Linked DNA regions of Actinopolymorpha cephalotaxi. The main gene of each other region encodes a partner of the protein of the gene in region 2 in a complex. Links are inferred from orthologs where the notes say so. Each region holds a gene or a part of one and is shown on either strand. Other genes may lie near its edges. The genes, in order: rpsG and tig.

Region 1 (15,222 bases), 3.0 Mb from region 2 along the record:
GACGGGGCGGTCCGGCCGAACCGCGCCATGGGCGACCAGCGCCTCGACGGTGACGTTGCCGCCGTCGGGGTAGAGCGCGCTGATCTTGTCCAGGTTGACCACTTGGTACTCGGTGCGGAAGGGGTTCGTGAAGCCCTTCAGCTTCGGCATCCGCATGTGCAGCGGCATCTGGCCGCCCTCGAACGTCGCGGGAACGCTGCCACGTGCCTTGCGGCCCTTGGTGCCGCGCCCGGCGGTCTTGCCCTTGCTGCCCTCACCGCGTCCCACGCGGGTACGGGCGGTCTTGGCACCCGGCGCGGGCCGCAGGTGGTGGACGCGCAGCGGCGTGCCGCCCGTCTCCCGCTCGGCCGTGGTGTTCTTGGCCTGGTTAGCCATCGTCAGTCGACCTCCTCGACCGCGACCAGGTGGGAAACGGTCGCGATCATGCCCCGGATCTCGGGACGATCCTCCTTGACCACCACGTCGTTCAGGCGCTTGAGCCCGAGCGACCGGAGGGTGTCCCGCTGGTTCTGCTTGCGGCCGATCTTCGATCGGACCTGGCGGACCTTGAGCTGCGCCATCACGCGCTCACCTCCGCCCGGGCCCGCAGCAACGCGGCCGGAGCGACGTCCTCGACCGGCAGCCCGCGGCGCGCCGCGACCTGCTCCGGCGACTCGAGCATCCGCAGCGCCTCCGCCGTCGCGTGGACGATGTTGATCGCGTTGGAGGACCCGAGGGACTTGGACAGAATGTCGTGGATGCCCGCGCACTCCAGCACGGCCCGCACCGGTCCGCCGGCGATCACACCGGTACCGGGCGAAGCCGGACGAAGGAGGACGACACCGGCCGCCTTCTCGCCCTGCACGGGGTGCGGGATGGTGCCCTGGATACGGGGGACTTTGAAGAAGTGCTTCTTGGCCTCCTCGACGCCCTTGGCGATCGCGGAGGGCACTTCCTTCGCCTTGCCGTAGCCAACGCCCACGGTGCCGTCACCGTCGCCCACGATGACCAGCGCGGTGAAGCTGAAGCGCCGGCCACCCTTCACGACCTTGGCGACACGGTTGATCGAGACGACCCGCTCGATGTACGCGGTCTTCTCCGCCGCCGAACCGCCCCGACGTTCGTCCCGGCGGTCCCGGCGGTCACCAGTGCCGCTACCGCGGCGCTGCTGGGGTCCAGCCATGGTTACCTCTCTTCTCCTGGTCGAACGTCAGAACTCGAGCCCGGCTTCGCGGGCTCCGTCCGCGAGCGCGGCGACGCGCCCCTGATACCGGTTGCCGGCGCGGTCGAACACCACCGCTGACACGCCGGCGCCCTTGGCACGGTCGGCGACCAGCGCGCCGACCCGACGGGCCCGCGCTGTCTTGTCGCCGTCCGAGGCACGCAGGTCGGCTTCCAGAGTGGAGGCCGAGGCCAGCGTGCGGCCCACGGTGTCATCCACGATCTGCGCCACCACGTGGCGAGCGGATCGGGTGACGACCAGGCGGGGACGCTCGGGCGTGCCGAAGATCTTCTTCCGCACCCGCAGCTGGCGGCGCAGTCGCGCGCGCGTCTTGGCGTTGGCGGTCCTGTGGCTGCTGAGACTGGCGGCCATCGCCTACTTACCCGCCTTTCCGACCTTGCGTCGAATCTGCTCGCCGGCGTAACGAATGCCCTTGCCCTTGTACGGCTCCGGCTTGCGCAGCTTGCGGATGTTGGCGGCGACCTCACCGACCTGCTGCTTGTTGATCCCGGAGACCGAGAACTTCGTGGCCGACTCCACCGCGAAGGAAATCCCTTCGGGGGCGTCGAACGTGATCGAGTGGCTGTAACCGAGCGAGAGCTCCAGCTGGGTCGGGCCCTTGGGCACGACGCGGTAGCCGACGCCGACGATCTCCAGCTTGCGCTCGTAGCCCTGCGTCACACCCACGATCATGTTCGAGACCAGGGTGCGGCTGAGCCCGTGGAGTTCCTTGTTCTTGCGCTCGTCGTTCGGGCGCCTGACCTCGAGCTGCCCGTCGTCCTGGACGACCGTGATGGGCACCGAGACGGTGTGCGCCAGGGTTCCCTTGGGCCCCTTCACAGTGACCGTCTGGCCATCGATCGCCACGTCGACGCCCGAAGGCACGGGGATGGGGAGCTTGCCGATGCGGGACATGCGGTGTCCTTCCTCCTTCCCGTTCCCGTTACCACACGTAGGCGACGACTTCGCCGCCTACGCGACGCTGGGTGGCCTGCCGGTCTGTCAGCAGCCCCTGCGACGTCGAAATGATCGCGATGCCGAGTCCGCCGAGAACCTTCGGCAGGCCGGTCGACTTCGCGTAGACCCGCAGGCCCGGCTTGGAGATCCGCCGGATACCCGCGATGGAACGTTCCCGGCTGGGGCCGAAACGCAGCTTCAGCACGAGGGTCTTGCCCACCTCACCGGCCTCCGGCTCCTCGACCCGCCAGCCGGCGATGTAACCCTCCTGCTGGAGGATCTCGGCGATGCCCGCCTTGAGCTTGCTGTAGGGCATCGAAGTGGTGTCGTGATACGCCCGGTTGGCGTTGCGCAGACGAGTCAACATGTCTGCGATCGGGTCGGTCATGCTCATAGGTCTGGCCACTTTCTCACCACGGTTTCCGGGGCTCCGGACCTGAGGTGACTAGTTGGGAAGGCGATGCCTGCGGTCGGCTTACCAGCTGCTCTTGGTCACACCGGGCAGCTCGCCGCGGTGTCCCATCTCGCGCACGCAGATCCGGCAGAGACCGAACTTGCGGAAGACCGCACGCGGCCGGCCGCACCGCTGGCAACGGGTGTAGGCGCGCACGCCGAACTTCGGCTTGGCCTTCGCCTTGTTGATCAGGGCTGTCTTAGCCACGTCAGGACTCCTTGAACGGGAAACCGAGGTGCCGGAGGAGAGCGCGCCCCTCCTGGTCGTTCGATGCGGTCGTCACCACGGTGATGTCCATTCCGCGCGACCGGTCGATCTGGTCGGGGTCGATCTCGTGGAACATCACCTGCTCGGTGAGGCCGAACGTGTAGTTGCCGCGGCCGTCGAACTGCCTGGGCGACAGACCCCGGAAGTCACGGATGCGGGGCAGGGCCAGCGAGAGCAGCCGGTCCAGGAACTCCCACATCCGGTCCCCGCGCAGCGTCACGTGCGTGCCGATCGGCATGCCCTCGCGCAGCTTGAACTGCGCGATCGACTTGCGGGCCTTGGTGACCGCCGGCTTCTGGCCGGTGATCGCCGTCAGGTCGCGCACCGCACCGTCGATCAGCTTGGAGTCGCGCGCGGCGTCACCGACACCCATGTTGACGATGACCTTGGTCACCGTCGGGACCTGCATGGGGTTGGCGAAGCCGAACTCCTTGCGCAGGTCGGCGGCAATCTCGCTCCGGTAGCGCACCTTGAGGCGAGGCTGTGCGCGCTCCTCGGTCGCTGCGGTCATCAGATCTCCTCGCCGGTCTTCCGAGCGATACGCACGCTGCGGAAAGCCTTGTACGTCGAACCGTCGGCGCGGGTCTTCTCCACCTCACGCCGGTCGTAGCCCACCCGAGTCGGCACCTTCTTGCCGTCGACCTCGACCAGCAGGGTGACGTTCGAGACCGGAATGGAGGCCTCCTGCGTCACGATCCCGCCGGTCGTGCCCTGACGACCGCCGCCCTGGACCACCTTGGTGTGCCGCTTCACGCGGTTGGCGCCCTCGACGAAGACCCTGCCCTTGGCCGGGTCCACGTCGATCACCTTGCCCTCGACCCCACGGTCGCGGCCGACGGTGACCCGCACGAGGTCGCCCTTCTTGATGTGCAGCGAATTCGCCATGGTCTAGAGCACCTCCGGAGCGAGCGAGATGATCCGCATGTAGCGCTTCTCGCGAAGTTCACGCCCGACCGGCCCGAAGATGCGGGTCCCGCGGGGCTCGCCGTCGTTCCTCAGCAGAACCGCGGCGTTCTCGTCGAAGCGGATGTAGGACCCGTCCGGGCGCCGGCGCTCCTTCACGGTGCGCACGACGACGGCCTTGACGACCTCGCCCTTCTTGACGTTGCCACCGGGAATGGCGTCCTTCACAGTGGCGACGATGACGTCGCCGATCCCGGCGTACCGCCGACCGGAGCCGCCGAGGACGCGGATGCACAAGATTTCCTTGGCTCCCGTGTTGTCGGCGACCTTTAGTCGCGACTCCTGCTGAATCACCACAGTCTCCCTGTCGGACGACCCAACCGGCACCGCCGGCTGTCCAACTTCTTCGTCGACCGGCGTGGCCGATCGGCTCTGGTCTTCGCGGGCATGATGCCGCTAGAAACTCTTACTTGGCCTTCTCGAGGATCTCGACGATCCGCCAGCGCTTCGTCGCCGACAGCGGCCTGGTCTCCATCAGGAGCACCCGGTCGCCGACGCCGCACGCGTTCGCCTCGTCGTGGGCCTTGAGCCGGTTGGTCCGGCGCATGACCTTGCCGTACAGGGCGTGCTTCACGCGGTCCTCGACCTCGACCACAACGGTCTTGTCCATCTTGTCGCTGACGACCAGGCCCTCACGGGTCTTGCGGAAGCCACGCTTCTGCTCGGTCGTCGTAGCACCCGTCTGCGCGGCGGACACCGATCCCACCTCTTCGTTCGTGCTCATGCGGCTCCCTCCGCCGTCGAATCGGACTCGACCGCGGAGGTGATGCCGAGCTCGCGCTCCCGCATCACCGTGTAGATCCGCGCGATCTCCCGCCGCACGGTACGCAGCCGGCCATGGCTTTCCAGCTGGCCGGTCGCACCCTGGAAGCGGAGATTGAACAACTCTTCCTTCGCCTCGCGAAGCTTGTCCGCCAACTCGTCCGCGCCGAGGTTGCGCAGCTCAGTGGCCTTCGATGTCGTGGCCATCAGCCTTCACCTGCCTCACGCTTCACGATGCGGCACTTCATGGGCAGCTTGTGAATCGCCCGCTGCAGTGCCTCACGAGCGACCTGCTCGTTGGGGTAAGCCAGCTCGAACATCACCCGGCCCGGCTTGATGTTGGCGATCCACCACTCCGGCGAACCCTTACCGGAACCCATCCGGGTCTCGGCAGGCTTCTTGGTCAGCGGGCGGTCGGGGAAGATGTTGATCCACACCTTGCCACCACGCTTGATGTGCCGGGTCATGGCGATACGAGCCGCCTCGATCTGCCGGTTGGTGACGAAGTGGCTCTCCAGGGCCTGGATGCCGTACTCACCGAACGCCACCGACGTGCCGCCCTTGGCCATGCCGCGCCGGTTCGGGGTGTGCTGCTTGCGGTGCTTGACCTTCCGCGGGATCAGCATCGTCAGCCCTCCTGTCCGGTACTTGTCGTGCCGGAGGCCGCACCCGCGGACTCGGGGGCGCTCGCCTCGGTGCTCGCCGCGGCGGGCTGCTGCTGCCGCCCGCTGTCGCGACGATCACGCCGCTCGCCACCGGCGCCACCGGCGCCACCACGCCGGCCGCCACGCGGCGGACGCTCGCCGCCGGGACGACGCTGGGCCGCGTTACGGGCCTCCATCTGCTTCTGCTCGCGCTCGGCCCGGGACACCGGGACCTCGCCCTTGTAGATCCAGACCTTCACGCCGATCCGGCCGAACGTCGTACGGGCCTCGTAGAAGCCGTAGTCGATGTCGGCGCGCAGCGTGTGCAGCGGAACCCGGCCCTCGCGGTAGAACTCCGACCGCGACATCTCGGCTCCGCCGAGGCGACCCGAGCACTGGACCTTGATTCCCAGCGCGCCCGCCTTGTTGGCGCTCTGCAGCGCCTTGCGCATGGCCCGCCGGAATGCGACCCGGCTGGCCAGCTGCTCGGCGACGCCCTGGGCGACCAGCTGCGCGTCGACCTCGGGGTTCTTCACCTCGAGGACGTTCATCTGCACCTGCTTGCCGGTGAGCTTCTCCAGCTCGCCGCGGATGCGGTCGGCCTCGACACCACGCCGGCCGATCACGATGCCCGGACGCGCGGTGTAGATATCGACGCGAACCCGGTCACGGGTGCGCTCGATCTCGACCTTGGAGATGCCGGCCCGGTCCATGCCCTTGGTGAGCAGGCGCCGGATCGCCACGTCCTCGGCGACGTAGGACTTGTACAGCTTGTCGGCGTACCACCGGCTCTTGTGGTCTGTGGTGACCCCGAGGCGGTACCCGTGCGGGTTTACCTTCTGTCCCACTAGCGGGTCCTCCTGTTCCTCTGCTGGCCGGCGGCCGGCTGCTCGTCTGTCGGCTCCACGACCACGGTGATGTGACAGGTCCGCTTTTCCAGCGGTCCGGGCCTTCCCTGAGCGCGGGCACGCCAGCGCTTCATCGTCGGGCCCTCGTCGACGTACGCCCGAACGACCCGCAGAGTGCCGCGGTTCAGCTGCAGGTTGTGCTCGGCGTTCGCCATCGCACTCTCCAGCACCTTCAGCACCGGCTCGCTGGCCGCCTGCGGCGCGAAGCGCAGCAGGTTGACCGCGTCCTCGGCACGGTGGCCGCGGATGAGGTCCACGACGCGGCGGGCCTTCCTCGGCGTGATGCGGACGAATCGCGCGACGGCCCTGGCCTCCACGGCCGCTTCCATGGCGTCACTCCTGACTGTGGCGGTCACCGGCGCCGGCTCCTTCGGTCGTCCTTCTCGTGACCGCGGAACGTCCGCGTCGGGGCGAACTCGCCGAGCTTGTGCCCGACCATCGCCTCGGTCACGAAGACCGGCACGTGCTTACGTCCGTCGTGAACGGCGATCGTGTGACCCAGCATCGCCGGCACGATCATCGAGCGGCGCGACCAGGTCTTGATGACCTGCTTGCTCCCCTTGTCGTTCTGGGCGTCCACCTTCTTGATCAGGTGGTCGTCGACGAAGGGGCCCTTCTTGAGGCTGCGTGGCATCGTTCAGGCTCCCTCTTACCGCTTGCCGCTCTTGCGGCGACGGACGATCAGACGGTCACTTGGCTTGTTGCGGCGGGTGCGACCCTCGGGCTTGCCCCACGGCGACACCGGGTGCCGGCCACCGGAGGTCTTGCCCTCGCCACCACCGAGCGGGTGGTCGACGGGGTTCATCACGACACCGCGCACCGACGGCCGCTTGCCCTTCCAGCGGTTACGGCCGGCCTTGCCGAGCGAGATGTTGCTCTGCTCGGCGTTGCCGACCTCGCCGACGGTGGCGCGGCAGCGCACGTCCACCATCCGGATCTCACCGGAGGGCATCCGAAGCGACGCCATCGCACCTTCGCGGGCCACCAGCTGGACGCTGGCACCTGCGGAGCGACCGATCTTGGCTCCCCCGCCGGGCCGCAGCTCGATCGCGTGCACCGTGGTGCCGACCGGGATGTTGCGCAGCGGCAGGTTGTTGCCGGGCTTGATGTCGGCGCCCACCCCACTCTCGACCCGCTGCCCCTGCTGGAGCCGGGCCGGAGCCAGGATGTAGCGCTTTTCGCCGTCCACGTAGTGGAGCAGCGCGATCCGGGCGGTGCGGTTGGGGTCGTACTCGATCTCCGCGACCTTGGCCGGCACGCCGTCCTTGTCGTAGCGCCGGAAGTCGATCAGGCGGTAGGCGCGCTTGTGTCCGCCGCCCTGGTGCCTGGTCGTGATCCGGCCGGTGTTGTTGCGGCCGCCCTTCTTAGGAAGGGGGCGCAGCAGCGACTTCTCGGGCGTCGTGCGCGTGATCTCCGCGAAGTCCGCGACACTCGCGCCACGACGACCGGGTGTCGTCGGCTTGTACTTACGGATAGCCATTCGTCAGTCCTCGCCTTACGAAACCGGTCCGCCGAAGATGTCGATCCGCTGGCCGTCGGCCACGGTGACAATCGCTCGCTTGGTGCTCGCCCGCTGACCCCAGCCGTAGCGGGTACGGCGGCGCTTGCCTTGCCGGTTGAGCGTGTTGACCTCGGTCACCTTCACGTCGAACACCTTCTCGACCGCGATCTTGATCTGGGTCTTGTTGGCGCCCGGGCTCACCAGGAAGGTGTACTTGTTCTGGTCGAGGAGGCCGTAGCTCTTCTCACTGATCACCGGCGCGACAAGCACGTCGCGGTGGTCCTTGTGCAGGTTGCTCACGAGTCCTCCCCTGCGTCAGTCGTGGTGTCCCCTGCGTTCGCACCGGTGAAGGTGGCGTACGCCTCGCTGGTGAAGACCACCTCGTCCGACGTGAGCACGTCGTAGGTGTTGAGCTGGTCCGGCACGATCAGGTGCACGCTCGGCGCGTTGCGCAGGCTGTGCCAGGTGAGCGCGTCCTCGCGGTCGACCACGACCAGGAGCTGCGCCCCGCCGGCGATCTTCGCCAGCGCCGCCACCGCCGCCTTCGTGGACGGAACGTCGCCCTCGAGCAGCGAGCTCACCACGTGCACACGGCCATGACGCGCCCGGTCGGACAGGGCACCGCGCAGGGCGGCGACCTTCATCTTCTTGGGCGTGCGCTGGTCGTACGACCGCGGCTGCGGCCCGTGGACCACACCGCCGCCGGCGAACTGCGGCGCCCGCCGCGAGCCCTGCCGGGCCCGGCCGGTGCCCTTCTGGCGGTACGGCTTCGCGCCACCACCGGACACCTGCGCGCGGGTCTTCGCGGCGTGCGTACCCTGACGGGCCGCCGCCTGCTGGGCCACCACGACCTGGTGGATCAGGGGCACGTTGACCTGGACGTCGAAAATCTCCGCCGGCAGGTCGACCGAACCGGTCGTGCCGCCGGTGTGGTCGACGACATCGATGCTCGTCGCCGTCACTTGGCCGCTCCCTTCGCCGCGTTGCGGATGAGCACCAGACCACCGCGGGCGCCGGGGACGGCGCCCTTGAGGAGCACCAGACCCTTCTCGGCATCCACCGCGTGGACGGTGACGTTCTGGGTGGTCACCCGGACGCCGCCCATCCGGCCGGCCATCCGGACGCCCTTGAAGACGCGACCGGGAGTCGCGCAGGCGCCGATCGAGCCCGGGGAGCGGTGCTTGCGCTCCACACCGTGACTCGCCTTCAGCCCGTGGAAGCCGTGCCGCTTCATGACGCCCGCGAAACCCTTCCCCTTGCTGGTCGCCGTCACGTCGACGTCCTCGCCCGCCTCGAACACCTCGGCCGTGATCTCCTGGCCGGTGTCGAAGGAGGCCGCGTTCGCCGTACGGAGCTCGACCGTGTATCGGCGCGGTGTCACACCGGCCTTGGAGAAGTGGCCCTGCTCGGGCTTGTTGACCTTGCGGGGGTCGATCGCGCCGTACGCGATCTGGACCGCCGCGTAGCCGTCCCGGTCCGGTGTGCGCACCTGGGTGACCACACACGGGCCGGCCTTGACCACGGTCACCGGCACGAGGCGGTTCTGGTCGTCCCAGACCTGCGTCATGCCGATCTTCTCGCCCAACAGGCCGCGTACCTCACGGGCCGCGCCTTGGCTCACAATGTTCACGCTGCTCATAGGTGCGTCCCTCAGAGCTTGATCTCGATGTCGACGCCGGCCGGAAGGTCGAGTCGCATCAGCGAGTCGACCGTCTTCGGCGTTGGGTCGATGATGTCGATGAGCCGCTTGTGCGTCCGCATCTCGAAGTGCTCGCGACTGTCCTTGTGCTTGTGCGGCGAGCGGATGACGCAGAAGACGTTCTTCTCGGTGGGCAGCGGCACCGGGCCGGCGATCTTGGCGCCAGTCCTGGTCACCGTGTCGACGATCTTGCGCGCCGATGTGTCGATGACCTGGTGGTCGTAGGCCTTGAGCCTGATGCGGATCTTCTGTCCCGCCATGGCTGGTTCGCGTCCTTCTCTCGTACGCCGGGAGCCGTTCGCCCCCGAGATGCCTTTCCGGCTTCGCTCCGGTTGGCCGCGGCCCGATGCTGCGCCGCCAGGCTCCCGGGTGGAGCCCTACGGCCCGCGCCGACTGCCGGTCCTCCGACCCCCGCGGTCGGGTGTGTCGCACACCCTGCCCGCATGAATCCCATAAAGGCGACCCACTTTGGGGAATCTCGAAGGCCCGGACCTGCCGAGCGCGAACATTGCCCTGCGACTTCCACGTCACCTCGGTCGGGCTGCGACCAAGGTGCCAGGCACCCTCTAGGGGCGAGACCTCCGTGTCGGCTGTGTCCGAGGAGAGAACTCCCAGCAGAACACGCCACGGCGGCCAGCCGTAGGCAACTGCAGCAGTATGCCAGAGTCCCCGTTTGTTGACCAAATCGGGGCCTCACAGCAAGCGGGGTGGGCCGCTGGGGAGCGGTCCACCCCGCTTACTGGTGGTGCTACTTGATGATCTTGGTGACCTGACCCGCACCGACGGTGCGGCCACCCTCACGGATGGCGAAGCGCAGCTGCTCCTCCATCGCGATGGGCTGGATCAGCTCGACGCGCATCTCGGTGTTGTCGCCCGGCATGACCATCTCGGTCCCTTCCGGAAGGTGGACGACACCAGTGACGTCCGTGGTCCGGAAGTAGAACTGCGGGCGGTAGTTGTTGAAGAAGGGCTTGTGACGGCCACCCTCCTCCTTGGAGAGCACGTAGACCTGGGCCTCGAAATCCGTGTGCGGAGTCGTGGTCCCCGGCTTGGTGATGACCATGCCGCGCTCGACGTCCTCGCGCTTGATGCCGCGCAGGAGCAGGCCGACGTTCTCGCCGGCTCGCGCCTCATCGAGGATCTTGCGGAACATCTCGACCGCGGTCACCGTCGACTTGGGGGCGGTACCCGGACGGATACCGACGAGTGCGACCTCCTCGTTGACCTTGAGGACACCGCGCTCCACCCGGCCGGTGACGACCGTGCCGCGACCGGTGATGGTGAAGACGTCCTCCACCGGCATCAGGAACGGCCGGTCGATCTCACGCTCGGGCTCGGGCACCGACTCGTCGACGGCCGCCATGAGCTCCATGATCTTGTCGGCCCACTCCGGGTCGCCCTCGAGCGCCTTCAGCGCCGAGACCCGCACCACGGGAGCGTCGTCGCCGGGGAACTCCTGCGACGAGAGGAGCTCACGAACCTCGAGCTCGACGAGCTCCAGGATCTCCTCGTCCTCCACCATGTCAGCCTTGTTCAGGGCGACCACGATGTAGGGAACACCGACCTGACGGGCGAGCAGCACGTGCTCACGCGTCTGCGGCATCGGGCCGTCGGTCGCCGCGACCACGAGGATCGCGCCGTCCATCTGCGCCGCACCGGTGATCATGTTCTTGATGTAGTCGGCGTGACCAGGGCAGTCGACGTGAGCGTAGTGCCGCTTCTCCGTCTGGTACTCGACGTGGGCAATCGTGATCGTGATGCCACGCTGCTTCTCTTCCGGCGCCTTGTCGATCTGGTCGAAGGCGTAGAAGGGATTGACGTCCGGCATCTTCTCGTGCAGCACCTTGGTGATCGCCGCGGTGAGAGTCGTCTTGCCGTGGTCGATGTGCCCAATGGTGCCGATGTTGACGTGCGGCTTAGTGCGCTCGAACTTCGCCTTCGCCACTTCGGGCTCCTCCTGGTTTCTTGCTATCTACGCCGTTCGGACTAGGCGCGGAACTATACGGACTGATGGCGTGGGCGGGTTATTCGCCCCGTACCTTCTTCACAATCTCTTCCGCCACGGTCCTGGGAACCTCGGCGTAGGAGTGGAACTCCATGTGGGGCACGGCGCGACCCTGGGTCTTGCTTCGCAGGTCGCCAACGTACCCGAAGGTCTCCGACAGCGGAACAAGCGCCGTGATGACCCGGTTGCCGTTGAACTCGTCCATCTTCTGGACGTGCCCACGACGGCTGTTGATGTCACCGATCACTTCACCGAGATAGTCGTCCGGTGTGGTGACCTCGACCTTGAAGATCGGCTCGAGCAAGGTGGGCTTGGCGCGCCGCGCCGCCTCCTTGAACGCCATCGAGCCGGCGATCTTGAAGGCCAGTTCGGAGGAGTCGACGTCGTGGTAGGCGCCGTCCTGCAGGGTGACCTTGATGTCGACCATGGGGTAGCCGGCGAGTACGCCGAACTCCATGGCCTCCTGGATGCCCTCGTCGACCGCGGGGATGTACTCCCGCGGGATCCGGCCACCGCTGACCGCGTTGACGAACTCGTACCCGCCGTCGCCTTCGCCGCCGGTGGGCTCCAGGTCGATGATGACGCGGCCGAACTGACCCGAGCCACCCGTCTGCTTCTTGTGGGTGTACTCGACCTTCTCGACCTTGTTGCGGACCGTCTCGCGGTAGGCCACCTGCGGCTTGCCGACGTTGGCCTCGACGCGGAACTCCCGCTTCATCCGGTCGACCAGGATGTCCAGGTGCAGCTCGCCCATGCCGGAGATGATCGTCTGACCGGTCTCCTGGTCGGTGCGCACCTGGAATGTCGGGTCCTCCTCGGCCAGCCGCTGGATGGCGCCTGACAGCTTCTCCTGGTCGCTCTTGGTCTTCGGCTCGATCGCGACCGAGATCACCGGAGCCGGGAAATTCATCGATTCCAGGATGACCGGAGCTTCCGGGCCACAGAGCGTCTCACCGGTGGTGGTCTGCTTCAGGCCCATCACCGCGACGATCTGCCCGGCCGACGCCTTCTCGATCTCCTCACGCTTGTTGGCGTGCATGCGGTAGATCTTGCCGATCCGCTCCTTGCGGTCCTTGGTGCTGTTCAGCACCTGGGTGCCGGCGGTGAGCGTGCCGGAGTAGATGCGCAGGTAGGTGAGCTTGCCCAGGTGCGGGTCGCTCATGATCTTGAACGCCAGCGCGGCCAGCGGGCCGTCCTCGTCGGGCTCGCGCTCGATGATCTCGGCCTCGTCGCGGAGCGAGTGCCCCTGGACGGCGCCGACGTCGAGCGGCGACGGGAGGTAGTCGATCACGGCGTCGAGCAGGGGCTGCACGCCCTTGTTCTTGAACGCCGTACCGCACAGCACCGGGGTGATCTTGTCGGCGATGGTCGCCCGGCGGATCGCCGCCTTGAGCTGCGGGACCGAGGGCTCCTCGCCCTCGAGGTACAGCTCCATGATCTCGTCGTCGGCCTCGGCGACGGTCTCGATCAGGCGGTCGCGCCAGGTGGCTGCAGCCTCCTGGTGGGACGCCGGGATCTCCTCGATCGCGTAGTCCTCGCCCTTCTGCGTCTCGCCGCGCCAGGTGAGGGCGCGCTGCTCCACGAGGTCGATGACCCCGATGAAGTCGGCCTCCGCACCCAGCGGGAGCTGCAGCACGGCGGGGACGGCGTTCAGCCGGTTGACGATCATGTCGACGCAGCGGTGGAACTCCGCGCCCACACGGTCCAGCTTGTTGACGAAGCACATCCGCGGGACCTTGTACCGGTCCGCCTGCCGCCACACGGTCTCAGACTGTGGCTCGACGCCGGCAACACCGTCGAACACCGCGACCGCACCGTCCAGCACCCGGAGGTTGCGCTCCACCTCGACGGTGAAGTCGACGTGTCCCGGGGTGTCGATGATCGTGATCGTGTTGTCTTTCCAGTGACAGGTCGTCGCGGCGGACGTGATCGTGATGCCGCGTTCCTGCTCCTGCTCCATCCAGTCCATGACGGCAGCGCCCTCGTGGACTTCACCGATCTTGTACGTGATGCCGGTGTAGAACAGGATCCGTTCGGTGGTGGTGGTCTTGCCCGCGTCGATGTGGGCCATGATTCCGATGTTGCGGACCTTGGCCAGATCAACGGTGCGAAGGTTGGTCGCCATCAGGCAGTCGGTTCTCTCGGGTCTCGGTAGTTCAGTCGGCAGATGGGAGCAGGTGCGGCCGGTGTCGGCGCGTCCTGCCCGTAGCAGGCGCCTGGTCTACCAGCGGTAGTGCGCGAACGCCTTGTTGGACTCCGCCATCTTGTGGGTGTCCTCACGACGCTTGACCGCCGCGCCGAGCCCGTTGGAGGCGTCCAGAATCTCGTTCATCAGGCGCTCGGACATGGCCTTCTCGCGCCGGGACTGGGAATAGCTCACCAGCCAGCGCAGGGCCAGCGTCGTCGAGCGGCCGGGGCGGACCTCGATCGGCACCTGGTAGGTCGCGCCACCAACGCGGCGGCTCTTGACCTCGAGCGCCGGCTTCACGTTGTCGAGCGCACGTTTGAGAGTGATCACCGGGTCGGTGCCGGTCTTCTCGCGGCAGCCCTCGAGCGCGGTGTAGACGATGCGCTGCGCGAGCTGCTTCTTGCCGCTCCGGAGAATCTTGCTGATCAGCTGACTCACCAGCGGCGACGCGTAGACCGGGTCGACGATCGGCTGGCGCTTCGGAGCCGGACCCTTGCGCGGCATTAGCTCTTCTCCTTCTTGGCGCCGTAAAGGCTGCGGGCCTGCTTGCGACCCTTCACACCCTGGGTGTCGAGAGAGCCGCGAACGATCTTGTAACGGACACCGGGGAGGTCCGCCACCCGGCCACCACGCACGAGCACCATCGAGTGCTCCTGGAGGTTGTGGCCGACGCCGGGGATGTAGGCCGTGACCTCGATCTGGCTGGTCAGCCGCACACGGGCGACCTTGCGCAGAGCGGAGTTGGGCTTACGGGGAGTGGTGGTGTAGACGCGCATGCACACGCCACGCCGCTGGGGCGAACCCTTGAGCGCCGGCGTCTTGTTCTTGGACACCTTGTCCTTGCGGCCCTTGCGGACCAACTGCTGGATCGTGGGCACCGCGTCGTTCCCTCTTCTGCTCGGTGGACTGTCTCTCCGGTGTGACTGTCTTCGCGGCGGCGACGTCTCTTGGGCTCACCGCGCGACCCCCGCGGTCGGGTGTGTCGCCGCGGGGCCCAGTCGCCGAGATCGCCTCGAACGACGGGATCTGAAGACCTCACGCACACCCGTCAAGGGCACACATGAATGCCCAGCTACAGCCAGGCACGAGGTCGAACATTACCCGCATGGCCCTGGAAGGTCAAAACGGATCGTTCCCGGCCCCGTCGCACACCCTACACACCCCGGGAATGTTACGCGTCACGCGCCGCGCCGGGCCGACCGGCCCCTTGCTCCCCCGGGAGACCGGTCCTCCGCTCCCCGGCGGACAGGCCCTCGCTCCCCCGGCGGACCGACTGGAGCGCGGGCCGGGCCCGAACCGGCTGCAACCGGTCGGGGCGGCCTGCCGGACACGTCGCCGGACGCGCGTCGCGGGCGGTCGTCCGGCCCGTCGCCGAGCCCGGACGCCGCCCGCGACGTCACGCTGGATGGTTCTGCTGCTGCGGTCCGGGCGAACCCGGGTCAACCGGGCCGACCCCGCCGGTACCCGGACCGATCCACCCGACCCGGCCGGCAGGGGCCGAGTCGGGTGGATCGGACGGATCGAACCGTCAGCTGGTGTAGCCGCCGAAGTCGAAGTCCTCCAGGCGGACAGCCTCGCCGGAGCCCGCGCCGAACGAGTAGTCGGCGTCGTAGCCCTCGTAGCCCACCATGGAGTACATCGCGGCCTTCGCCTCCTCGGTCGGCTCGACCCGG
Region 2 (15,263 bases):
AGCACGTTGGTGGTGTCGATCTGGATGAACTCCTGGTGGGGGTGCTTGCGGCCACCCTGCGGCGGCACGCTCGCGGTGGTGCCCTCCAGGATCTTCAGCAGCGCCTGCTGCACGCCCTCGCCGGAGACGTCACGGGTGATCGAGGGGTTCTCGCTCTTGCGGGCGATCTTGTCGACCTCGTCGATGTAGATGATGCCCGTTTCGGCCTTCTTGACGTCGTAGTCGGCGGCCTGGATGAGTTTGAGCAGGATGTTCTCGACGTCCTCACCGACGTAGCCCGCCTCGGTGAGCGCGGTGGCGTCGGCGATCGCGAACGGCACGTTGAGCATCTTGGCCAGCGTCTGGGCGAGGTAGGTCTTGCCGCAGCCGGTGGGGCCGATCAGCAGAATGTTGGACTTCGCCAACTCGACCGGCTCGTCCTTGGCGTGGCGGCCGCCGCCGGAGAGCCCGGACTGGACGCGTTTGTAGTGGTTGTACACCGCCACCGACAGCGCCTTCTTGGCGGCGTCCTGGCCGACGACGTACTGGTCGAGGAACTCGAAGATCTCCCGCGGCTTGGGCAGTTCCTGCAGCCCTACCTCGGAGGACTCGCTGAGCTCCTCCTCGATGATCTCGTTGCAGAGGTCGATGCACTCGTCGCAGATGTAGACGCCCGGACCTGCAATGAGTTTCTTGACCTGCTTCTGACTCTTCCCGCAGAACGAGCACTTCAGCAGGTCGCCGCCGTCACCGATGCGTGCCACTCCGGACGTCTCCTTAGGTTGCTCCACCCGATACTCGGGCGTGTGTCGAACCTGCCTCGGACCCGGGCGGGTCGCCTGCCTGGTCGCCGCCCCGGCCTTGTGGGCCCGTCAGCCGCGCACCTGAGAGTACAGAGAACGACGGTACCCCGTTCTCGCCGCGAACGGTCGTGTTCAACCTCGCGATGTGTACGCCCCTGGCGAAATCGGGAACTCCCGACTGTCCCGGGCCATCACCGCAGCGTGGCCGACGGCGCTGGTCAGCAGGGGCATACCCGCTCGGAGCCGGCCGACCCGCGGCAGTCGCGCACCGGCATGTCGCCGGAACGGATCCGCGGGTCGGCACGGGCGTGTTGCGTTCGGCCACGAGGCCTGCGCCTGGGCCTAGACCTCGACCAGGCTCTTCTTGCGGCTGAGCAGCACCTCGTCGATCAGGCCGTACTCGACCGCCTGCTCGGCGCTGAGGTACTTGTCCCGCTCGATGTCGCGGGCCACCTCCTCCAGCGGCCGGCCGGTGTTCTCCGAGATCATCTGCTCGAGCATCCCGCGCATGCGCAGAATCTCGTTGGCCTGGATCTCGATGTCGCTGGCCTGTCCGTAGCCGCCCTCGGTGTAGGGCTGGTGGATGACGATCCGGCTGTGCGGGAGCGCGGACCGCTTGCCCTGGGCGCCGGCCGCCAGCAGCACCGCCGCCGCGGACGCGGCCTGGCCGAGGCAGACCGTGTGCACGTCGGGGGTGATGTAGCGCATGGTGTCGTAGATCGCGGTCAGCGCCGTGATGGAGCCGCCGGGACTGTTGATGTAGATCTGCACCTCGCGCTCGGGGTCCATCGACTCAAGGCACAGCAGCTGGGCCATCACCGCGTTGGCGATGTCGTCGCTGATCGGCGTGCCGAGGAAGATGATGCGGTCCTCGAACAGCTTGGCGTAGGGGTCGATCTGGCGGTAGCCGTAGGGAGTGCGCTCCTCCCAGCGCGGGATGAAGTAGTCCGCGCGCGGCAGCCGCTCGGCCGGGGTGGCGAGCCCGGGGGTCGTCAGGCCCGGCGTGGGGAGGGGCGGTGGGGTCGTGGGCATGTGCTTCTTCCTCCAGGTAGCTGCCGGGTCAGGAAACGGGTCCGACGGAGGTGACCTCGCCGGCGTACTTCACCACGTGGTCGATGAAGCCGTACTCACGGGCCTGCTCCGCGGTGAACCACCGGTCGCGGTCGGAGTCGAGCTCGATCTGCTCGAACGTCTGGCCGGTGTGCAGGGCCTGCAGCTCGTTGAGGCTCTGCTTCAGGTGCAGGCTCTGCTGGGCCTGGATCTTGATGTCGGACGCCGTTCCGCCGAGACCGCCGGACAGCTGGTGCATCATGATGCGCGAGTGCGGCAGCGCGTAACGCTTGCCCTTGGTGCCGGCGGCGAGCAGGAACTGTCCCATGGACGCGGCGAGGCCCATCGCGACGGTCGCCACGTCGTTGGAGATGAACTGCATCGTGTCGTAGATCGCCAGACCGGAGTCGACCGAGCCGCCCGGGCTGTTGATGTACAGCCAGATGTCCTTGTTGGGGTCCTCGGCGTTGAGCACGAGCATCTGCGCGCAGATCGCGTTGGCGTTCTGGTCACGGACCTCGGATCCGAGGAAGATGATCCGTTCCTTGAGTAGCCGCTGGTAGATGTGGTCATCGAGGCCGCCCTGGCCGTTCGGGCCCTGCGCCTCCTGCGCGTATTCGTTCACGTCCTCCGCCTACGTCCTCGTGACTCGTGGGTGGCGTACGGGCGCTGTTCGGTCCGTACGCCTTGGAACCTGCCACCGACCCTAGCCAACCCCGCCCCCGTTACCCCGAGGCAGCCGCCGGTGTTCGCTCACGGCGCAGATTGACGAGCGAGGGAATACCCCCATGCGGACGGTAACCGCAAATAGGTCTTTGCAAACCTTTCTTTGCGGTCTACTGTGTCGGTCATGTCCGAACCTCCCGACTTCGACCCGGCGCGCGACCGCGCCCTCGACGCCACGTCCCTGCGCGGGCTGGCCCACCCGGTCCGGGTGCAGATGCTCGGCCTCCTCCGCACCGAGGGCCCGGCCACCGCCACCCGGCTCGCCGCCCGCCTCGGGCTGAACTCCGGCGCCACCAGCTACCACCTGCGCCAGCTCGCCGCGCACGGCTTCGTGGTCGAGGCCACCGACCTCGGCACCGGCCGGGACCGCTGGTGGCGGGCTGCCCACCGGTCCACGTGGTACGACATGCGGGCCGCGACCGACGACCCGGACGCCGGCGACGCGTACCTGCGAAGCGTCGCCCGGATCTACGCCGACACCCTGCTACGCGCCGTGGACGAGCGGGCGACGCTGCCGCAGGAGTGGCAGGACGTCAGCACCATGAGCGACTTCGTCCTCCAGCTCACCCCCGCCGAGGCGGACCGGCTGAGCGCCCAGATCCTCGAGGTGCTGCGGCCCTACCGGCGGGCCGACCCGGAGGCGCCGGCGCCCGAGGGCACCGCGCCGACGACGTTCCAGTTCGGCCTCTTCCCGCTGCCCGGCGCGCTGGGTGGCGCCGGTCCCGACCCGGACCCGGCGGAGGAAGCATGAGCACCGCCGGCACCGAGGCCACGGCCCGGCCACGCTCCCGGCGCGGTCTCGTCGGCCTGCTCACCTCCCAGGCGATCTCGCTCACCGGCACCAGGATCTCGGCCATCGCGCTGCCATGGTTCGTGCTGGTGTCCACCGGCAGCGCCACCAAGACGGGCATGGTGGCTTTCTGCGAGATGGCTCCGTACGTCGTCGTCAAGGCGCTGACCGGCCCACTGGTGGACCGGCTCGGTCCGCGCCGGGTCAACGTCACCGGCGACCTGGTCAGCGCCGTGCTGGTCGGGGCGATCCCCCTGCTGCACCTGCTCGGGCTGCTGCACTTCGGCGTCCTGCTGGCGCTGGTCGCGCTGCTGGGCGCCATGCGCGGCCCGGCCGACTCCGCCAAGGAGGTGCTGATCCCCGACGTGGTGGCCGACGCGCAGGTGCCCACCGAACGCGTCACCGGCCTCACCGGGACGATCGAACGCCTCGCCTCCACCATCGGGCCCGCGGTGGCCGGCGCGATCGTCGGGCTGCTCGGCCCGCTGAGCGCGCTGGTGCTCGACTCTGTGTCGTTCGCCGTGTCCGCGGCGATCATCGCCACGACCGCGCCACGCCGGCACGTCACCGAGGAGGACCACGAGGAGGAGTCGGTCGGCGGCTACGTCCACCAGCTACGCGAGGGGTTCGACTACCTGCGCCGCGAACGCCTGCTCCGGTCGATCATCGGCATGGTCGCGGTGACGAACCTGCTGGACGCGGCGATGTTCGCGGTTCTCCTGCCGGTGTGGGCGCGCGACTCCGGCCGTGGTCCGGCCGCGATCGGTCTTGTCGCCGCGGTGATGAGCGCGTTCGCGGTGGGCGGCAGCCTGCTGGCCGCGACGTTCGCACATCGGCTGCCCCGGCGGACGACGTACCTGCTGGGCTACTTCATCGCGGGTGCCCCGCGGTTCGTCGCACTCGCCCTCGGCGCGCCGGTCTGGCTGGTGCTCGGCGTGCACGCGGTGGCCGGGTTCGGCTCCGGGTTCATCAACCCGATCATCGGCGCCGTGGTCCTCGAACGAATCCCGCGCCGGCTGCTCGGCCGGGTCAACGCGCTGGGTGACGCGGTGTGCTGGGCCGGCATCCCGTTCGGCGGGCTGCTCGGCGGCGCGCTGATCGGGCTGGTCGGGCTGTCCCCGGTGATGCTGGTGTTCGGCGGGATCTACTTCCTCGTCACGACCCTGCCGGGGCTTCGGCCGGAGTGGCACGAGATGGACCGGCAGCGAGCGGCGGCCGCGCTCGAGGAGGCCGAGGCCGAGGCCGACCGGTTCCCGACCGCCGGCGGCCCGGGTCCCACCGCCGGGGTCGGTACGGACTCGGGACGGATCACCTGACCCGCAACCCGACAACAACTCGACACAACCCGAAACTGAGTGAGTGACGCACCATGAGCACGTTCCCTGTGTACGAACTGGCGCAGCAGCGCCAGGCCGAACTCCGCGCCATAGCGGCAGGACACCACGCCACAGCCGTGCGCACCGCGGGCAAGCCCACCTTGCGGCCCTGGGTCGTCCGGCTCCTCCGCGGGCTGGCCGACCGGCTGGAGCCGGTCGCCACCCGCCCCCGCAGCGTCGGATGACGTGGCCGCCGTTCAGAACCCGTACCGCCCGGAAACGACTGTCGCCCCGGTGCCGGCCTGTGGGCCGGCGTCCGGGGCGACAGTGTGACGTACTCGGGGACCTCAGGACTCCGACTTCTCGCCCTCGCCCTGCTCGCCCTCGGTCTGCGCGGCCTCGGCGGACTCCTCGGCGGCCGGAGCGGACTCCGCGCCCTCGGCCTCCTCGGACCCCTCCTCGGCGTACGTGCCGTCCGCCTGCAGGCGGCTCAGCTCGACCGGGTTGCCGGACGCGTCGGTCACCACGGCCTGCTCGACGATGAAGCCGAGCGCCTTGCCGCGGCGTACCTCACGGACCAGCGTGGGGACGTAGTTGTTCTGGACGACCTGCTGGATGTACTCGTCCGGGCTCACGCCGGCCTGCTGCGCCCGCTGGAGCAGCGCCTGGGTGAGCTCGGGCTCACTGACGTTGAGCTCCTCGGTGTCGGCCACCTTGTCGAGCACGAACTGCGACCTGAGCGCCTCCCGGGAACGCTTGTCGAGGTCGGCGACGAACTCCTCCTCGGTCTGGCCCTCGCTCTGGAGGTACTGCGCCTCGGTCGCGCCCATGTGCTGCAGCTGGTGACCGATCGCCTCGCGCCGCGCCTGGATCTCGTCGGTGACGGCACCCTCGGGAACGGGCACCTCGACCTGCTCGAGCAGCTTCTCCAGCACGTTGTCGCGGGCCTCCTGGGCCTGCTGGAGCCGCTTCTGCCGGACCAGCCGCTCGCGCACGTCGGCGCGCAGCTCGTCCAGGGTGTCGAACTCACTGGCCATCTGGGCGAACTCGTCGTCCAGGTCGGGGAGCTTCTGCTCCTTCACGGCGTCGACCACCACGGTGACGTCGACGTCCTGACCGGCGTACTCACCGGAGGCGAGCTGGCTGACCCACGTCTCCGACTCACCGGCCGACTTGCCGGTGACCGCCTCGTCGAGGCCCTCCAGCATCGAGGCGCTGCCGATCTTGTAGCTGAGCCCGGTCGCCTGGGCGTCCTCGATCGGCTGCCCGTCCTTGCTGGCGGCCAGGTCGATGGTGAGGAAGTCGCCCTCCTCTGCGGCCCGCTCGACGGTGCTGAGCGAACCGAACCGCTCCCGCAGGGAGGTCAGCTGCTCCTCGACCTCCTCGTCGGTCACCTCGGAGTCGGCGACGCTGACCTCGATGCCCTTGTACTCGGGCAGGGTCACGTCGGGTCGCACGTCGACCTCGGCGGTGAAGGTCAGGTCGGCGCCGTCGGCGAAGTTGGTGACGTCCACCTCGGGCTGGCCGAGCGGCTCGACGTCGTTCTCCTGCAGGGCGCTCACGTAGAGCTGCGGGAGGGCCTCGTTGACGGCCTGTTCGAGCACGAACTCCCGGCCGACCCGCTGGTCGATGATCTGGGGAGGAATCCTGCCCTTGCGGAAGCCGGGGATCGTCACCTGCTTCGCGATCTCACGGTAGGCGGTGTCGAGGCTTGTCCTGAGCTCCTCGAAGGGCACCTCGACGGTCAGCCGAACCCTGGTGGGGCTCAAGGTCTCGACGGCGCTCTTCACGATCGTGAATCTCCTCGGATGCGGCGTGGATCGCCCGAATGCGCCAGCCGGCGCTCGCAGGCTCGGGACCTCGGGACGGCCGATGGTGGACGTACCCGACGCGCGTGGCAGTGTACGCCAACGGCCGGCGTGCCCAGCCGCCGCGGTGAGCGCGACGGGGGCACGCCGTACGTCGTACGTCGGGGAGGGGGGATTTGAACCCCCGGCCTTCGGCACCCAAAGCCGACGCGCTGCCAAGCTGCGCCACTCCCCGCCGACACGTTCCGGCACCGGACCCGCCCCGGACGCATGCGGCCGGGCCGGCTCGGGCGGAACGTGAGACATCTTGCACCACCCCGAGCGCACCGGGATGGGCTGGCACTACGCTTACTTCGCGGTGCCGCCCGGAGTTTAGTCCACGGACCACGACGGGTGAGTCACCGAGCCGGTCTGTGCGGGGTCATGGGAACATGGACCGGCACACGCGGGTGTAGCTCAATGGCAGAGCTCCAGCCTTCCAAGCTGGTCATGCGGGTTCGATTCCCGTCACCCGCTCCACCGCAGAAGGCCCAGGTCAGAGTCGCTACCGGCTCGACCTGTGTCTTTTCATCTCACCTCCTGACCGCCCATCGGGCCACCGACGGGCCACTAGGCGTTTGCCATCGCTACTGGCATAGAGATCGCGCTGAGCGTCAAACCGGCCGACGTGGCGACCCCGCGGAAGGCTGGCCACAGCATCAGGATGTCTTGCGGCGAGCGGCGGACGTAGACCGCCGGTTCGTGCAGGACCAACTGGCTGCCGCCTCGCCGGACCTGCTGCGTGACCTGCTGTCGACGTTCATCTACGCACTGATTGGCGCCGAAGCCGAGGCGGTCTGCGCCCTCACGAGCGTGGTGGCGACCTGCTACCTGGTGGGGTGTCGACGTGGCGGATGGAGAAACTCGTCGAGCAGCTCGGGCACCCGACCCCAGGACGCTGGCCCTACGCGTTCGCTCCGATGGACGCCCTGATGCTGAAGGTCCGCGAGGGTGGCCGGGGCGTGGGGGTGCATGCACTCGTCGCGACCGGTGTCAACGCCGACAGACATCGAGAGACCCTCGGCATCGACGGCACCTCCGCCGAAGACGGCGCCGGCTGGCTGGGGTTCCTGCGCGGCCTGGTCACCCGCGGCCTGTCCGGTGTGCCGTTGGTGACCTCTGATGCCCACGCCGGCCTGGTTGCAGCGGAGCGGGCCCATGGATCCATGGAATAGGTCGCGGCACACTCTCCGAACGTGGATGTTGACACTTGGCGTGGAGACAAGTTCCGTTGACGTCAGGTGATCGGTGCGGTGTCAGGCACTTCTACTCCAAGGGACGCCTACGCCTGCCACAACGGCGCCGCGCCACGGCCAGTTGGTTCTTTAGCCGGGCCCGGCCCCGGCTCTCATGCACCGGCAACCGCCAAACTCAACGCTGTTCTCCACCGCATTGCGCTAACTAAACGCGCTGGTGTACCGACGCCGAAGACATGATCGCCAGACGAGCTACTTCTGGTGACAGCGGTTGGGAAGCCCTACGGATCCTCAAACGAGATTCGCTGCCCGCGCAGCTTTGACAAAACCGGACAGCAGTGCTGAACCGCTCCTAGGCTCCTCGTTGTGAGCATCCAAGAACCCGGGAACACCACGCCTGGACACGACACCTCGGTGCGATACGCGCAGGAGCCCTTGCCTGAGTCGACCCTAGACCGAACGCGGTGGAGCGACTGGGGCTACACCGCTGAAGATCTGCGCACCTACTACGCCAAGGGCCCGTGCCCGACATGTGCAGCGGAGGTCCAAGGACATTTCCGGGATCGACCAATGCCTCCAGAGGGACAGGGCGGGGGCGAAAAGCTCAGGCACGCTGCCCCGACCATGGAGATCCAGATTCCGGTGACCTGCCGCTGCGGCTCCGACCACGGCAACGCCGGCGGCTCCGGCTGCGGACGGTTCTGGCTCTATACCGTTTCAAGGGTCACGTCATGAACCAACCCGCGGGCACGGACTTGCCCAGCCGCGAGGACCTCGACGCCTACGACGTTCTTGAACACAACGACGACGACCGCCTTCAAATCGTGCGCGGTCGCGCGGAGAAGTGGCTCGGTGCGCTGAGCGCCTTCACGGGGCTGATCGGAACAGTGTTGATCATCAAGGGTCCCGAGTCGACAAGCGACCTCGCGACTCCGTTCAAGATCGCCGTGGCGGCGCTGATCACACTCGCGCTTGCCTGCTTACTCTTCGGCACCTACCGTGCCTACGCGAGCGCTTACGGCGATCCCGACCGACTCAACACGATCGATCCGCAGCCTATCGTTGGCCTTGCGACCAGGCTTGCCGAGGCACGTGGCAAAGCGGCGGCCAACGTCCTAAAACACCTTAGCCAGGCTGTCGCCGCCGCGCTGGCGGCGGTTGTGCTGCTTGCCGTCGCGATTGGTATCACGTGGTTCGCCCCGTCCTCCGGGACGGCTAGCTACAAGATCATGTGCCTCGCCTTCGGAAACCGGACCGTCGCTGCGATTCCGGGAGATACCGTGGCCGTAAAGATGCTGTCACCCAAATTAAAGGTCAGTACTTGCCCCTAGGTGTTGTGGCTCATGAGGTTGTTGACGGTGGTCGGGGTGTGAGGGAGGGGTAGATCGCCGGTCGGCAGGATGGAAGTGCGACCAACCGTCCTCCGAAAGGGATCTACCCCTCGTGTCCCACGCTAGCGCCCCGTTGACTGCTGCCGGCCGGCTGCGTCTTGTCACCCGCTGCCAGACCCGCCCGATCGCCCACGTGGCCGCCGAGGCCGGCGTGTCGCGGCAGTGTCTGTCGAAGTGGGTGAACCGCTACCGGGCCAGCGGCGACGCCGGTCTGCTCGACCGGTCCTCCGCGCCGCATTCCTCCCCGTCCCAGACCCCGGATGGGGTGGTGGAGCTGATCGAGACCTGGCGCCGGGAGCACAAGTGGTCCGCCCGCAAGATCGCCGCCGAGCTCGCCCACCGCGGCCACCGGGTCTCTGTCGCCACCGTGGGCCGGTGGCTGGCCCGCCTGGGTCTCAACCGGCGCCGCGACCTGGACCCCACTGGCGCGTCGAACCGGCGGCCGGAGCGGATCACCGCCCGCTATCCGGGGCACATGGTGCACCTGGACGTGAAGAAGGTCGGCCGGATCCCCGACGGCGGCGGCTGGCGGGCCCACGGACGCGGCAGCGACGCTGACCGAGCCGCCCAGCGCGCCAAGGCCAAGAAGAAGGGCGCAGCCAAGGCTGGCTACGTCTACCTGCACTCGGCGGTGGACGGGTTCTCCCGACTGGCCTACACCGAACACCTGACCGATGAGACCGCGAAGACGTCGATCGGCTTCTTCCACCGGGCCCGTGCGTTCTTCGCCGACCACGGCATCGTCCGGATCACTCGCCTGGTCACAGACAACGGTGCGAACTACCGGGCCGGGGCGTTCGTGCGGACCGCGACAGCATTCGCCTCACGTCACCAGCGCACCCGCCCCTACACACCACGCCACAACGGCAAAGTCGAGAGATACCAGCGCACCCTCGCCGAAGAACTCCTCTACGCCCGGGTGTGGACCAGCGAAACCCAACGCGCACAGGCGATCCAGGTGTGGAACATCCACTACAACTACCATCGAGCCCACACCGCCGCCGGCGACCAACCACCCGCCTCACGCCTCCGGCAGACCGTCACCAACGTCATGACCCGCAACACCTAGGGCGTGTCTCCTGAATGTCGGTCTTCCGGGCTGCGATGGTTGACCGATGTCGCGTTCAGCCGTGCTGTCCGATGCCGAGTGGGAGCTGATCGAGCCCTTGATGCCGTCCTCGGACGGCAAGCGGGGCAACAGGTTTCGGGAGCACCGCACGATCGTGGAGGGTGTCGTGTACCGGTTCCGGACCGGCATCGCCTGGCGTGACCTGCCGGAGCGGTTCGGGCCGTGGCAGACGGTCTGGAAGCGGCATCGCCGGTTCTGCGGCGACGGCACTTGGGACCGGATCCACACCGCGCTGCTCGCGCACGCCGACGCGGCCGGTGACATCGACTGGTCGGTCAGCGTGGACTCGACGATCAACCGCGCGCACCAGCACGGCACCAACCTGACCAGGCCCGCCACTGGCACAGGGGGAGCTGTCGAATCACACGAATCTGCGGATCGAGCCGGCTGACCACGCCATCGGCCGCTCCCGCGGAGGCCTGAGCACGAAGATTCACCACTTGTGCGACGGCAAGGGCCGCCCGCTCGTGCTGCTGCTCGGGCCCGGCCAGGCCAACGACTCGCCGATGTTCGCGAACCTGCTCAAGGCGATTCGCGTACCCAGGCAGGGTCGAGGGCGCCCGCGGACCCGACCCGACGCGGTCCTGGCGGACAAGGCGTACTCCTCCCGCGGCAACCGGGCGCTGCTGCGCTCCCGTGGCATCACCGCGGTGATCGCCGAACCGTCCGACCAGACAGGAAACCGCAAACGCAAGGGCTCCAAGGGTGGCCGACCACCGGCGTTCGACGCCGAGGCGTACAAGGGGCGCAACGTCATCGAGCGTTCTTTCAACGTCCTGAAGCAGTGGCGAGGCTTGGCCACCAGGTACGACAAGCTCGCCCTGACCTACCGCGGCGGCGTCGTGCTCGGCGCGATCATCACCTGGCTACGCGAACTGGGAGACACGCCCTAGTTGGCAGGTAAGGAGCAGGCCGAGACAGGTAGGTCTCTGAGGTCGGTCGGTAGCCCCCTCCTCGAGCCTCGGCTGAGATTTCATTCGATCGTGCCGGTCAGGTAGGCGATGCTGTTGCGGGTGGTGAGGGTGTCGGGGTGGTCGCGGCCGAGGACCCGTTCCCGGTCGGGCAGCAGTTGCCGTAACAGGCGCAGCGCCTCGTCCGGTTGGCCTGTCACGCCGGTCCAGTGAGCGATGTTGCCGCGGGTGATGAGGGTGTCGGGGTGGTCGCGGCCGAGGACCTGTTCGTGGTCGGGCAGCAGTTGCCGTAACAGGCGCAGCGCCTCGCTCGGGTCACCGGCCTCGCCGGTCCAGCTGGCGACGTTGCCGCGGGTGATGAGGGTGTCGGGGTGGTCGCGGCCGAGGACCCGTTCCCGGTCGGGCAGCAGTTGCCGAAACAGGCGCAGCGCCTCGCTCGGGTCACCGGCCTCGCCGGTCCAGCTGGCGACGTTGCCGCGGGTGGCGAGGGTGTCAGGGTGGTCGCGGCCGAGGACCCGTTCCCGGTCGGGCAGCAGTTGCCGAAACAGGCGCAGCGCCTCGCTCGGGTCACCGGCCTCGCCGGTCCAGCTGGCGACGTTGCCGCGGGTGATGAGGGTGTCGGGGTGGTCGCGGCCGAGGACCCGTTCCCGGTCGGGCAGCAGTTGCCGAAACAGGCGCAGCGCCTCGCTCGGGTCACCGGCCTCGCCGGTCCAGCTGGCGACGTTGCCGCGGGTGGCGAGGGTGTCAGGGTGGTCGCGGCCGAGGACCCGTTCCCGGTCGGGCAGCAGTTGCCGAAACAGGCGCAGCGCCTCGCTTGGGTCGCCCGTCTGCCCGGTCCAGCTGGCGATGTTATTGCGGGTGGTGAGGGTGTCGGGGTGGTCGCGGCCGAGGACCCGTTCCCGGTCGGGCAGCAGTTGCCGAAACAGGCGCAGCGCCTCGCTCGGGTCACCGGCCTCGCCGGTCCAGCTGGCGACGTTGCCGCGGGTGGCGAGGGTGTCGGGGTGGTCGCGGCCGAGGACCCGTTCCCGGTCGGGCAGCAGTTGCCGAAACAGGCGCAGCGCCTCGCTTGGGTCGCCCGTCTGCCCGGTCCAGCTGGCGATGTTATTGCGGGTGGTGAGGGTGTCGGGGTGGTCGCGGCCGAGGACCCGTTCCCGGTCGGGCAGCAGTTCTCGGTACAGGCGCAGCGCCTCGCTTGGGTCGCCGGTCTCGCCGGTCGAATGGGCGATGTTGTTGCGGGTGGTGAGGGTGTCGGGGTGGTCGCGGCCGAGGACCCGTTCCTGGTCGGGCAGCAGTTGCCGTAACAGGCGCAGCGCCTCGCTTGGATCGCCAGTCTGGGCGGTCCAGTAGGCGATGATGCTGCGGGTGGTGAGGGTGTCGGGGTGGTCGCAGCCGAGCGCGTCAAGGATGACGGATGCCCAGGTGGTCCAGCGAGTGAGGTTTACGCGCGGGACAGGGTCATCGCGGGTCAGGTCAGCGACCAGGCTGTCGTCGCGTCCGGCTTCGTGGCGATGGCGGGGGCCGACATCGAATGCGTAGGTGAGCAGCGGGTCATCGCGGTAGCTGCCGGGGGTGTGCTTGGTTGCCGGGGCCTGTTGGTCGAGGGCGTGGATGATCGCGGCATGCACCGCGGGCGCCGCCGGGGTCCCGGGGCGCGGGTGGGTGGTGAGGTAGTCGCCCAGGGTCTGGTGGAACAGTCCGAGATGTTCGTCGGCCCGCCCGGTGTTGGAGCGGTCCAGCAGCCGGTGCAGGTCGACGTCGCCGAGCAGCAGGTACAGGTCGGCGCGGGTCAGCGGCTGGCCCAGGACGACGAGGGTGGCGTGCAGCAGGTCGAACGGGAGCACAGGCCCGGTCCCCGCGGCCGCGAGCAACGCCATGACCACGTCAACCACACCACCGTGTCGGGTCCGGATCTGGTCCAGCAGCTGGGTGTAGAGAGCCGCCTGGTCCTCCGGGAAGCCCGCGCCTCCCGCGACGCTGCTGACGGTGGTAGCAGCAAGATCAAGCACCAGCCAGTTCCCGGCCGCCACTTGCACCAGCCACTCCACGGTCCCGGGATCCAGCACGCCGCGCGCGTGCAGGTAGCGGGTCGCGGTGTTCACATCGAGGACCGGCATGTCGACGACGGCGTCGACGCCGCCCAGGGCAGGCACACTACGACCGACCAGCACCAGCTTCACGTGGCCCAGCGCCGGGTCGTCGACGAGTGCCTGGAGCGCGTGCAGAACCTCGGGATAGCCGGGCTGGCCCTCGAGCTGGTCCAACCCGTCCACGAGCAGCCGGACCGGATCGGGGTACAGGCTGAGCGGCCCGGTGAGCCGCTGCCACGGATCCAGGTCATCCCACCGTGCGGCGTTAGCCTGCCAGTACCGGCGCGCGACTTCAGGGAACCAGGCCAGCTTCTGCAGCTGCCCCCGCAACGTGGCGGCCAGCTCCGGCACGGAGGATGCCACCGCCATGAACCCGACGGCATGCACCAGTCCCAGCGGCACCTTCTCCACGCTGGCCGGCGGGTGCCGCAGCGCCGCCGCCAGCGTCGACTTCCCCGCCCCTGGACCCCCGACCACCGCAGTGACCCGATGGGCTCGGATTGAATCGGTGACCATGTCCACCGCGAAGGTCACGTAGCTCTCTGTCAGCCGCAGCAGCAGCGTCTCGGTGCCCGCATCCACACCCAGCGCGGCCCCCAGCTGGCTAGCCCGCCGGTTGCGGGCTACGAACAGCACCGGATTGTGGCTTTCGAACCCACCCAGCCGCGGCGCCTGGTCCTGGCAGCCCGTCAGCACCGGCTCCAGGTCGCTGGCCAGCAGGTCCGGCACTAGCGCCCTGCGGGGGTGCTCGGCCACGTCCAGGCCCTGCCCGAGCACCTGGACCAGCGTCTTGGTGAAACACCCATCCCACGCCGGCTGGTCCCCCGAAGAACCCAGCCACGCGGACAGCAGCCCGCCTTGCACCCCGCTCCAGGCGTCCACCTGCTGCTTGGCCCACGACGCGTAGCACGCGTCCACCAGCAGTACCAGACCCACGATGTTAGGTAGATGGTTGCGCCGTCGCCGGATCAGTTCATAGGGGTCCCAGCCGTTGCTCTCCGGCTCGGTGTCCACCGGCTTGGCGACCGTGTCCCAAACATGCAGCAGATGCCGTGCCGGCGCCGCGGGATCGTCCTGGTGCCGGCTGCCGTGCCCCACGAAATGCACCACCAGCACTGCCTGCAGCTCATCGGCCTGCTGCAAAGCCGCCAACAACGCCGCATCCGCGACCGCCTTCGTCGGGTTCAGCAGCAGCCCGGGAGCCGACTCACACTTCACGGACACCGGCGCACACCCACCCGGCCCGTCCACCAGCAGATCAAGTAACCCCAGGACCAGCCGCTGCCGAGCCGGCAAGCCGGCCGGCTCCACAGGACCCGGGGCGTCCGGCAAGAACGACAGCGGCCGACCCAACGCCGCGCACTGCGAACCCACCACCAACACCAACCGCCGGTCCCCCATAACTCCCAAACCTAGAACGGACAGAGCGCCTGAAACAGTCAAACAATCAAACCGAGGCACCGGCACGCACCGGGTCTGCGGGTGGTGTGGACGTGGAAGACTCTCGCTCGCATGGGGCCGGCTACCGCGGGTCCTACTCAGAGGGACACGCTGTTGTGGAGGCCTTGTGTCGACGACACCGTGCCCGGCACGCAAGCCCGCATCCACCTACTCCTTCACCCGGGCCGTGTCCCCTGAGTCAGGATTTGCGAGCCGTCGTCGGTCCTCCAAGAGAGCTCGAACAGTCATCATCTGCGCGTCCAAGGCGTCAGCGATACACCACTCTGCTCAGTGTCAAGGTGACGTGCAGGGCTCGGCTGGCTCGCTCCACCACTCTGTGCCGTTGGTGGCCATGTCCAGTTGTGCGGCCGTCCGGGTCCTGCTGGACCGGCCGGCGTGGCTTGATAGGAGCGTGGCGTCGCCCCAACTGAGCTGTGCCCACCGGCCGGTCCTGTCACCCATCACCGAATGAAGAGAACGGGAGACAGGTTCCATGGTCGTACTCGGAATCGATGCTCACAAGCGCAGCCACACCGTCGTCGCGGTCGACGACCTCGGTCGTAAGCTCGGCCAACGCACGACTGGAACAACCACCGAC

What was found.
Region 1: the proteins of tig (region 2) and rpsG are in contact, whole or in part, in a crystal structure (PDB 3GTY), measured with the Thermotoga maritima proteins. The link is inferred for Actinopolymorpha cephalotaxi from one-to-one orthologs. Residues at the interface, in WP_004081061.1 of Thermotoga maritima: Glu122, Val124, Val129, Leu130, Tyr133, Glu188, Gly259, Ile262, Tyr263, Glu266, Ser270, Glu273, Gln274, Glu277, Arg308, Gln311, Ile312, Ser315, Tyr316, Glu325, Arg329, Arg336, Leu363, Phe366, Trp367, Arg373, Leu377, Arg381, Leu384, Glu387; in WP_004081843.1 of Thermotoga maritima: Lys34, Lys52, Lys55, Glu59, Arg62, Gln63, Glu66, Asn67, Lys69, Val71, Arg95, Ala109, Lys110, Lys111, Gly112, Arg113, Pro114, Glu117, Glu121, Ile124, Ala125, Tyr127, Asn128, Asn129, Thr130, Gly131, Lys135, Asp139, Arg142, Met143.

The regions. Positions count from the first base shown.
Region 1 is NZ_JACBZA010000001.1:4,052,973-4,068,194, forward strand. Bases 12,319-15,222 are described here. They hold rpsG (30S ribosomal protein S7), read right to left. Parts: upstream 14,054-15,222; coding sequence 13,583-14,053; downstream 12,319-13,582. Other genes in these bases: fusA (elongation factor G), read right to left, coding at 12,319-13,486; rpsL (30S ribosomal protein S12), read right to left, coding at 14,053-14,427; FHR37_RS17955 (DNA-directed RNA polymerase subunit beta'), read right to left, coding at 15,078-15,222. In the rest of the region: rplO (50S ribosomal protein L15), read right to left, coding at 1-375; rpmD (50S ribosomal protein L30), read right to left, coding at 378-560; rpsE (30S ribosomal protein S5), read right to left, coding at 560-1,162; rplR (50S ribosomal protein L18), read right to left, coding at 1,190-1,573; rplF (50S ribosomal protein L6), read right to left, coding at 1,577-2,116; rpsH (30S ribosomal protein S8), read right to left, coding at 2,145-2,552; FHR37_RS17860 (type Z 30S ribosomal protein S14), read right to left, coding at 2,634-2,819; rplE (50S ribosomal protein L5), read right to left, coding at 2,821-3,390; rplX (50S ribosomal protein L24), read right to left, coding at 3,390-3,764; rplN (50S ribosomal protein L14), read right to left, coding at 3,768-4,136; rpsQ (30S ribosomal protein S17), read right to left, coding at 4,249-4,566; rpmC (50S ribosomal protein L29), read right to left, coding at 4,563-4,811; rplP (50S ribosomal protein L16), read right to left, coding at 4,811-5,230; rpsC (30S ribosomal protein S3), read right to left, coding at 5,233-6,096; rplV (50S ribosomal protein L22), read right to left, coding at 6,096-6,512; rpsS (30S ribosomal protein S19), read right to left, coding at 6,509-6,790; and 8 more genes.
Region 2 is NZ_JACBZA010000001.1:1,028,282-1,043,544, reverse strand. The notes cover bases 4,234-7,178. They hold tig (trigger factor), read right to left. Parts: upstream 6,455-7,178; coding sequence 5,012-6,454; downstream 4,234-5,011. Other genes in these bases: FHR37_RS04725 (hypothetical protein), read left to right, coding at 4,718-4,909; FHR37_RS04730 (MFS transporter), read left to right, coding at 4,234-4,664. Also shown: ATP-dependent Clp protease ATP-binding subunit ClpX, read right to left, coding at 1-743; FHR37_RS04745 (ATP-dependent Clp protease proteolytic subunit), read right to left, coding at 1,125-1,814; FHR37_RS04740 (ATP-dependent Clp protease proteolytic subunit), read right to left, coding at 1,843-2,457; FHR37_RS04735 (winged helix-turn-helix domain-containing protein), read left to right, coding at 2,683-3,309; more of FHR37_RS04730, read left to right, coding at 3,306-4,233; FHR37_RS04700 (hypothetical protein), read left to right, coding at 8,439-9,038; FHR37_RS04695 (IS481 family transposase), read left to right, coding at 9,151-10,167; FHR37_RS04685 (tetratricopeptide repeat protein), read right to left, coding at 11,201-14,521; FHR37_RS04680 (IS110 family RNA-guided transposase), read left to right, coding at 15,159-15,263. UniProt on the Bacillus subtilis protein: Involved in protein export. Acts as a chaperone by maintaining the newly synthesized protein in an open conformation. Functions as a peptidyl-prolyl cis-trans isomerase.